3 regions of the Williamwhitmania taraxaci genome follow, and region 2 is predicted to be linked to each of the others. Evidence: riboswitches for the same ligand, from Rfam matches in the RefSeq annotation. Region 2 holds a riboswitch; each other region holds the start of a gene.
What was found. Region 2 has a riboswitch for cobalamin ahead of BLS65_RS10515 (TonB-dependent receptor plug domain-containing protein). Riboswitches for the same ligand answer to the same signal wherever they lie in the genome.

Region 1 (3,281 bases), on a different contig from region 2:
ATGCGAATGGCAAATACGTCATAAATCTTTTCGAAAGGAACATTTTGTTTCTGTATCTTCTTCCAAATGGAATATACCGATTTTGTTCGTCCTTTTATTTCGAAGTTGAGACCCTGAAGGTTCAGCTTCTCTTCGATAGGTTCCATGAACTCCCGAATAAACTTATTACGGGCTACTGTAGTGTTTCGAAGTTTCTTTATTATGCTCTTGTAAGCCTCGTTTTCGGTAAACTTCATGGAGAGGTCTTCCATCTCACTCTTCACCTTGTAGAGACCTAGTTTATGGGCTAATGGGGCGTAGAGGTTAAACGTCTCTCTTGCTTTTGATGCCTGTTGTTCTTTTGTAAAGTGATTAAGCGACCGCATAATTTCAAGTCTGTCGGCCAGCTTAATCAGGATTACACGTATATCTTCCGAAATGGAGATGATCAGGTTTCGGTAATTCTCGCTTTGGTCGGCATCCTTTGAATGGTTAATCTCAGCAATACGGTTCAATCCGGCAACAATGGCCGAAACATCTTTGCCGAATCGTTGCTCTATCTCGGCTAGGGTAAGCCCACCGAACCGTGTGGTGTCGTGAAGGAGCGCTGCAATCACTGATGTGGCCCCAAGACCAATCTCCTCAAGCACAATTCGAGCTACGGCCACAGGGTGAAATAGGTATGGCTCACCCGACGATCGACGCATATCCTTGTGGACCTCCGCTGCCAATTTGTAGGCCTCCTTTATGCGCTGAATGTCCTTATTGTCAAGGATATGCATGCCGGATTTAAGCAGTGCTTTAAATCGGTAAATAACCTGTTTGTGCTCTCTGGGTCTTTCTTCGGGCGTCATTAGTTTTGCAAGTGAGATATAGGCAAAGATAAAATCTTCAACAAAACAATTGGCTTTTTGATTGGAAAAAGATAACAGTTTGGGCAATAAGGGAAAGTGATTTATGCTGAAGAATATGTGCTATAACGATTTCGGAACCAATAAAATATTTTACTTTTGTCGCAGTTTTGGTTCTCCGCCATTGGCGGAGCGAAGAGGGAATCGGGTGTAAATCCTGAACAGTTTCCGCTGCTGTAAACTCCATCAAAACCTTTTGCTATCAAAAAAAGCCACTGTCGAGCTAGTTTCAAGACGGGAAGGCCAGCAAAGGGGGAGTAAGTCAGAAGACCTGCCAATAACATTTCGCATTTATAGCTTTCGGATAAAGGGCTCAGTGTAATTCGTTTACATTCTCTTGCTTTTTCTTTTTATTCCGCAGGTTATAGATGATTGAATCTTAAACGATTTTAATCATTTGTAACGCATGTTGTTGAGTATTTTTCTTGTTGGAGTCTTAGCTCTCCCCAGCGATATCCCTCCTGTGACAAGCACAATTGAGGATACCATCACCCTTAAAGAAGTGGTGATTAGCTCCAAGTTGAAGCGCTTTTCTGCTGGTCTCTCCGTAAAAATAATTTCGCCCATAGATATTAAGCAAAGCCGGAGCTTGCTCCTTTCCGATATGCTTGCCAGTCAGCCCGGCCTTGTGGTAAATAGTTATGGTCCTGGAGCCACTTCTTCTATTTCTCTTCGGGGTTTGAATGCCTCGCATACCGCTGTGCTTTGGAATGGTGTTAACCTTCAAAGTAGCATGAATTCCGGCGTTAACTTTGGCAATATCCCTACTTTCTTTGTCGATCAAATTGCCGTGCAGCAAGGTGGCAACGGCGCACTCTTTGGCAGTGGTGCCATAGGCGGCGTAATCCACCTCGATAACCAGCTGGCCTTTGGCAATGGAAATAGCGGAGAGCTATTTCAGTCGGTGGGCAGCTACGGGTTGTCGTATTCCGCTATTAAGCATACCTATGGTGGCGAAAAGTTTGCCATTTCATCGCGGCTATTTTACAGTGAGGCTCAAAACAACTACGAGTTTAGGAACACAACTAAAATGGGTAAGCCCATTGTGAACCAGACCAATGCCAACTATCGTAAGGCAGGCATCATGGAAACCGCCTCATTCCTCGTTTCGCCAGCCGACAGGCTTGTTGTGGCGCTTTGGGCGCAGGATGGTTATAACGCTTATCCAGCTATGATGAGCACGGCATCGAGCAATCAGAATGATTACAGCAGCTTTTTTCGGGCAACATCGCAATGGCGCGCCAATAGAACGAGCTATGATTTTAATATTAAGGCTGCTCTCTTCAACGATTGGCAGGCTTACCGGAATATTCCGGTGGAGCGATCGAATCACCACTCAACCAACGGACAGGTGGAAGGAGAGTTCATCTATCGAATGTCGCAGAGCCACGTGCTTGAAGCAGGTATAAATACGGCCTATGAGCGCGTTCGTTCTACCAATTATTCTGAACCTAAGGAACGGTTAAGACCAGCAGCCACGCTGGGTTATCGGTTTAGAACTGAGGATGGCGGTATCGAAGCCTTTGCAGGTGCGCGCGAGGAGATAATTGATGGAGAGTCTACACCCATTACCTGGTCGGTTGGTGGTCAGTTTCGGTTAATGACTGGGCTATACATGCGTGCAAATGTCTCTAGAAATTACAGGGTGCCCTCTTTCAACGACCTTTACTGGGGAAATGGTTGGGGGAATCCAAACCTTAAGCCTGAAAATGGTTTAGGAGAAGAAGTTGGACTCGATTACGTTTACACTGGAAATGGAAATCTTATATCAATAAAGATTAGTGCTTTCAATAATAATGTAGACAACTGGATTATTTGGCTTCCTAATTCTTCTGGAACTTGGAGACCTCAAAACTACAACGAAGTTTGGTCTAGAGGTGTAGAGAGTTCGTTAACCTTAAAGAAGCGCTTGGAAAGGTTCACTATTGGAGCCGATTTGTCGGGTGCTATTACCTACACCACCAACGAAAAAGATGCTATTCAAGCAACGGAAGGAAAGCAACTGCCCTATGTGCCAAAGTATAAGTATGGTTTTTCAGCATTTATTGATTTTGATTGGCTTCGCCTAAAGTATACTCAAGGCTACACCGGTAGGCGCTATGACGTTGCCGACCACTCTAGCCAGATAAATCCATTTTCGATTGCTTCCCTTTCGGTAGAGACAAACTATAAACTAAACAGTTATGAAATACGTGGATTTGCACGCATTGATAACTTGTGGAACGAGGAGTATGTGGTAATGCAGAACTATGGAATGCCAATGCGTACCTATCAGTTGGGAATTGTCCTCTCTTTTGGAAAATAATTAACCTAAATAACAACAGACTATGAAAATTAGAAACATTTTTTCGATTGCGCTGGTTGGTGCATCGCTACTCTTTTCTGCATGTG
Region 2 (3,281 bases):
GGGATTCCGTTGGCTATCGATTGCAGCTACATGGAGGAGCATCCGCTTGCAAGGGCTGAGTGGCTTAAGTTTATGGCTCTGTTTGTGGGAAAAGAGGCCGAGGCCAACACGATATTTGATACCATTGCTCACCGCTACGAAAGGCTTGCTGCCATAAGCCGAACCGTAGCGGTGAAAGCAACGGTATTCTCGGGAAAACCGTTTAAGGAGATTTGGTATATGCCAAGCGGGCAAAGCTATGCCGCCCGTTTTATGTCCGATGCAGGTCTTTCCTACCTATGGGCCGATGTGAAGGAGTCTGGCTCACAACCCCTCGACTTTGAATCGGTGTATGCCAAAGCCGCCAAAGCCGATCTCTGGCTGATGCACGAGAATTACCAAGGAAAGTTTAACTACGCTAGATTGGCCGAGGAGAATCCTTGCTTTGCCGACTTTGCCGCATTCAAGAAGCATCGAATCATCTTCTGCAACACCTACGATAACGACTACTACGAGGAGGGGCTCCTCGAACCTGACGTTATCCTAGCCGATATCCTCTCCTTGGCTCATCCCGAACTGAAGTTGAATCATACGCCTAAGTATTACCATTGGATGGAGCAGTAGGGAGAAGTGTGAAAAGTGAAAAGTGAATGGAGGGTAAGTGAATGGAGGGTAAGTGAATGGAGGGTAAGTGGAGGATTGAAAGTAGGATGCGCTGTTGATGCGTTCTAAGCCCTGAAAGGGCGATATATAATAGCCGTTGGTGGCATCGTATTGGGTCGATTTATCGAACTAATGCTATGCAAGCCCACGGTGAAGAGAAATCGAACAATTGGCGGCGCGAACCGCAGCTGAATAGAATAAAAGGCCATGTTGCGCCGCCTTAGCCTGCATGTGAATTTTAAAGCATATTGTAAAGATGCACAATTGTGCGTCTCAGTTATAGTGTATCGATGTAGGTGAGGATGGTGTAAACCATCCTTTAAAAGGGAATCTCGTTGAAATCGGGAGCAGCCCCCGCTACTGTAAATCTGAGGTGTTGCCTTAGTATGGTCACTGTTCTGTGCACGGAACGGGAAGGCCAAGGCAATCGCGAGCTAACGCTTGCGGCAGATGAGTCAGGAAACCTGCCTACATCCATTGTGTATGCATAGTCTTCGGGGTGAAGAGTAGATCCATCGTGATTTAGCTCGTCGGACTCGGCTATGGTTTGTATAAACTTAACCGCTGACAACAGAAATGAAACGTTTTTTTCAGATAATAGTAATGATTGTCGCTGCATCGGGATTCGTTCGCGGAGAGCAGCTATCCGATACTATCTCCATACAGGAGGTAACCGTATCATCTTTTCGTAAGCAAATCGCTCGGGATCGTCTCCCGCAAAAGGTCGAAGTTATTACCCGTGAACAAATTGAAAGAGCTGGAACCTCCGATATCTCCGACATCCTGAAAAAGGAGGGTGGCTTGGATGTAATCCAATATCCAGGTATGCTTTCAGGTGTTGGTATTCGTGGTTTTCGTCCGGCTACAAGCGGTCTCAACCAGCGCGTGCTGGTGCTCATCGATGGTCGTCCATCGGCTTCCACGAACCTTGCCATGATCGACCTTACGGGAGTGGAAAGGGTCGAAATTATTAAGGGTCCCGCCTCGGCCATATACGGCCCACAGGCAGTGGGTGGGGTTGTTAACATCATCACTCGCAAGTCGAGCGGAAAATTGCAGGGTAAGGGCACGGTTGGTTATGGCTCTTTTCAACAAACCGAAGCTTCGGCTCAGGTTGGCGGAACCATTTCTGGCCCTGTCGATTTCGACTTCAGCCTAAACCGCTATCAGCGAAACAAGAACTATAAAATTGGCAAGAACAATCTCTTCCGCGATGCTCTTGGTTTCGACGAAATAAGCAGCTATTTTTCCAAGGGCGACTCCACTATGGTCGAAACCGACGACCGTGGCGATGGCGATGTTCGACCCAACACCAAGTATACTCGCTATGGAAGCCGCGGAAGGATTGGCGTGCAGCTCTCCTCCGATTGGCGTCTCGATTTTTCCGTAGATGGAGTTTTTGCCGATGATGTTGAGGATCCCGGCGATATAAAGGATGGCTCTAACAAACCTGGACTAAAAGACGTATCGCGCCTGAGCAGTGATATTTCGCTTACAGGCAAACTTGCGCCAACCAATACACTTACACTGCGCGTTTTTTATGGTTTTCAGCTGGCTAAAAACATGACTACTTACGAAGGGGTTCCTTCTGCGCTGATTCACCCATATAAGTCATACAACGAAACAACCGCTTGGAAGGGCGTGCAGGTTACCGACATGGTAACCATGGGGAGTAATACCTTCTTTTTCGGGCTGGAGAACAACCAAAGCAATTTCGATTCCCGTCGCTTCAAAAAGGATGGCTCCCGAGTGGCTCCCTACAAGCCAAACTATTCCTTTATTACCACCGGGGTGTTTGCTCAAGGCAACATCAACCTGGTGGCCGATAAGCTATTTATCTTGGGTGGAGTTCGTTTCGATAACATTCAGTATAAGGTTTTCGAAACCGAGTTGATGACCTACAAGGAGCGAAGCGAGAACAACCAGTTCTTTAGCCCCAGCCTCGGGTTGCGCTATCAGGTTCTCCCCGGATTAAACCTTAAGGGAACCGTTGGCTATGGCTTTTCACCCGCCGATATCTACTCGGTGGCAGGGTACAATGAGGTGTTTTCCAAAAAGCCGAAACATGTAACAATTTACGCAGGCAATGCGGAGCTTAAAAATATGGAGAGCCTTACACGCGAGTTGGGCGTTACCTATGGCGATAAGGCCGGACTTTGGAGTGCTGAGCTATCCTACTTCTGGACTACCTACAAGAACAACTCTATTGAGAAGTTTATTCCGGCTACAAGCCTTGAACTAACAGCCAGTGGCGATACCATTGATGCTCGGGTCAACTATCAAAATGCCCCTTCAAATACAATTCAAGGGTTGGAGAGCAGTGGCTCATTCGATTTTGGTAAGCTGGCCGGATGGAACTCCTCTTTGCAGCTGTGGGCTTCTTACAGCCACCTGTTTACCGCCAACGAGGTAGCCGATGAGTATGGCATTGGGCAAACTACCCGAAAGATGCTCAACGTGGCCATGGATAATCTTCGCACTGGTATTTCCTTCGATGATAGCAAAAACCTCTATGCAAGCCTAAGTTTCCGCTACGTAGGCGACCGTTTCGATCGTAACTGGAACTACTGGGATCGCTACGTGGAGACCACTTATGCCAACTATATGGTGGCCGATTTTGTGACTGGGTATCGGTTCCT
Region 3 (3,281 bases), on a different contig from region 2:
GAGGGTTTGCATCAAAAGACCAGCGATTGAAAGGCCTGCACCAGCCAACGCTGCGGTTATAGTTTGCGGTAACCTCGATTTCATTAGTATATTCGCATATACTACAGGGGTGTCTTCATTTCCAGTAAGCGCAGCAAACACCCACTTCAATGGAATAGATACCGATCCTAGACTCAGATTTAGCGCCGTAAGAACAAAAATCCCAAGAATTAGGAGTAGTGCTAATCTTCCTGTTTTCATGGCTTCTCTTGCTTCAATATATCAAAATACACGGGATTATAGCCCTCCATCAATTCGGGGTGAAACGCTTTTAAGAGATCCGACAGCAGAACATCCGGTCTGAGCAGCCCCTCGTCGTAGTAGGCGGTGTTATTGGTATTGCAGAAGACCACCTTACGGGCCTTAAAGGCATCAAAGTCGGCATAAGATGCATACTCATCCTTCATAGTTTGATAGGAATACACCCCTTGGTAATTCTCTAATACAACCCAAAAATCGGCATGAACCGCTTGCTTATACACCGTTTCGAAGTCGAAGGGAATAGGTCCTTGGCTTTTCCGATCGGCATATAGATAGCGTGCTCCCGCATCGGCAAAGAGCTGTGCCATATAGCTATTTCCCGGCGACACATACCATATACCTTGGTAAGGTTTACTTGCAAACACGGTAGGAAGCAAGGTAGCCTCCTTTGCTTTCGCCACCAACGCTTTGTAACGGACTTCAATCTCGGAGAAATTCTTATTGGCCTCTTGCTCCTTGCCAAAAAAGAGAGCCATAAACTTGACCCATTCGGCTCGGCCCAACGGGTGTGTCTCCAAGTAGGCCGAAACGATTCCGAGGGGAACACCAGAAGCCTCAACCGGACCATACTTATTATCCTTAAAGGGAGAGACGAAGAAAATATCGGGAGAAATCTTTATTAACTGTTCGAGGTTCACTGCCATCGCTGGGCCAATCTCGGACACAAACCCTTTCTCGATTCGCGAAAGCATATATTTATTTGTAATATACTGCTTCTCCGAAACGCCAACAATGGCATCGAGAAGTCCAAGTTGCTCGGCATAGCATATCTCAGTAGCAAATGCGCAAGCCATACGTTTGAGTGGAACATCGATAACCTCCCCATCAACTGGAACGTTAGTTGACGCAGCATCCTTGGGAACGAGGTAGTATCGTTTCAGTAGAACGGCGGTATCCCAAGGGTTTATCAAATCGATTCGTGTAACATCATGGCTTTTGAACACTCTAAAAAGACGAGCATATTTAAGCGGGACTTCAACGAAACCAGAGTCGGTATTTGAATTGGAATTACCCCCACAGGAGGTTAAAATCGAAGATAGCAGCAGGACGATAGCCCCAATCAAAAAGAGTTGTTTTTTCATTATTCACCTTTATTCCCGAAAGTATTAAAACAATGGCAGGTCTTCTGGCTCGTCTCTCCTAGTGTGTCTTCCCATTATCGATTTACCGAAACAGTGACGTAATACAATAGGCATTTGAGACTTACAGCTGCGGGTACAGCCCCCGAATTTAACGGGATTCCCTATTATAACCTTGCGGTTACCAATGCACTGCAAAGGAACGCTTTTTTTGTGACTGAGAAAATATTTAACAGACACAATTATCCTAACCATAAGAATAGTTGCACAAGTAATTTAATAGAAATTGCAATTAACCCTTATACCTTAAAGAATTGGGTTAGTTCATTGAGGTTGTCGGCTTGTTTGGATAGATTTTCGGCAGTAGCGGCTATCTCTTCCGAAGAGGAAGCATTTTGTTGGGCTACCTGATCGAATTGGTTTACCGACTTGCTTACCTCGTCGGCTCCCACCGACAACTCCTTGGCCGAAGCCGATATCTCCTGAACTAAGTTAGCAGTACGCTGAATATTCGGTACAAGGCCCTGAATGATTAAACCAGCCTTTTCGGAAACCTCGGTGCTCTTTCTTGAAAGTTCATTTATTTCGGCCGAAGCGGCTTGGGCGCGTTCGGCAAGTTTTTTAACCTCTTGCGCCACGGCAGCAAAACCACGGCCATGCTCACCTGCCCTAGCTGCCTCAATGGCTGCATTAAGGGCAAGCAAATTAGTTTGACGTGAAATATCCTCCACTACAGAAATTTTATCGGCAATACTGCGCATTACCTCTACTGCTTGCTGCACCGCTTCGCCACTTTCTGTTGCCTGCAATGCGGCTTGAACAGCCATTTTTTCTGTTTGACTGGCATTATCGGAGGCCTGTCGAATATTGGCTTCCATCTGCTCCATGGAAGCAGCAACCTCTTCCGTTCCTGAAGCTTGCTCGCTTGCCCCTTGAGCCATCTGCTCCACGGCCGATTTTAACTCGCCGCCATTTGAGGCCAAGAAGACAGCGGAACTCTTAACCTGCTCAGCAATACCCCTTAACTGATCCACCATTTTCATCAAGGATCGATTCAACATCCCCACTTCATCATTATAGTTATCGTTTAAAACGACTGTCAAGTCGCCTTGGGCAACCTTTTCTACTGATTTTAACGCTTCATTTATTGGTTTGGTAATGCTCCTGCGAATAGCCAGACTGGATGGAATGATGACTAACACAAGAACTAAACCCAGCCCTATTCCAATTCCAATCAAAAGTCGAGATGAAAACGACTGAATGCTCTGTCGAATCTCTTGTCGCGCATCATCCACATTATCGACGTAAACGCCTGTTCCTATCCATGTTTCAGTGCCAGGAATCATCTCCGAGTAACTAATTTTTGCAACATCGCCTTTTCCTGGTTTAGGAAAGACATACTCAACAAATCCGCCACCGCTGGAAGCCTGTCTGAATAGTTCTTTTACAAATAGGATTCCATTTACGTCAGCAGTAGCAGCCAAGTCTTTCCCCACACGCTCTTTCTTTGTAGGAAGAGCAACGTTAACCGTTCCTCTGTAAATGAAAAAGTAGCCCGACTCATCGGCCTCAAATCGAATTTGATCAACCAAGTTTCGGAGCACAGAATCTTGCTTGCTTTGTGAAAGTGCCGGATTAATAGACTTTTGCAACAACAAGGCAACAGAGTGCGTAGCCACCTTAATTTTATCCCGTTGTCCATCAAGCATTCGTGTTTCAGTAGATTGGATTCCAAGATCACGAATGGTATTCATTCCATACCAAAACGCCGAAGAAACGATTAATACGAATATCAGAACCATTGCGAGTAGCATGGCAATTCTAACTGAAATAGGATAGTTTCTTAGCATAGTATCTGTATTAATAATCCAATCAAATTTAGGACAAAGCAACCGATAATAA

Region 1: another riboswitch for cobalamin. It lies ahead of BLS65_RS06590 (TonB-dependent receptor plug domain-containing protein); the one in region 2 lies ahead of BLS65_RS10515 (TonB-dependent receptor plug domain-containing protein).
Region 3: another riboswitch for cobalamin. It lies ahead of BLS65_RS15075 (ABC transporter substrate-binding protein); the one in region 2 lies ahead of BLS65_RS10515 (TonB-dependent receptor plug domain-containing protein).

What each region holds. Positions count from the first base shown of each region.
Region 1 covers NZ_FMYP01000018.1:37,491-40,771, forward strand. The annotation lists gene BLS65_RS06585 (RelA/SpoT family protein) at 1-833, opposite strand, end outside; cobalamin riboswitch at 985-1,183, shown strand; gene BLS65_RS06590 (TonB-dependent receptor plug domain-containing protein) at 1,297-3,195, shown strand; gene BLS65_RS06595 (DUF5074 domain-containing protein) at 3,218-3,281, shown strand, end outside.
Region 2 covers NZ_FMYP01000037.1:6,960-10,240, forward strand. The annotation lists gene BLS65_RS10510 (ABC transporter substrate-binding protein) at 1-603, shown strand, start outside; cobalamin riboswitch at 920-1,128, shown strand; gene BLS65_RS10515 (TonB-dependent receptor plug domain-containing protein) at 1,219-3,281, shown strand, end outside.
Region 3 covers NZ_FMYP01000076.1:6,983-10,263, forward strand. The annotation lists gene BLS65_RS15070 (iron ABC transporter permease) at 1-240, opposite strand, end outside; gene BLS65_RS15075 (ABC transporter substrate-binding protein) at 237-1,382, opposite strand; cobalamin riboswitch at 1,400-1,583, opposite strand; gene BLS65_RS15080 (methyl-accepting chemotaxis protein) at 1,679-3,229, opposite strand.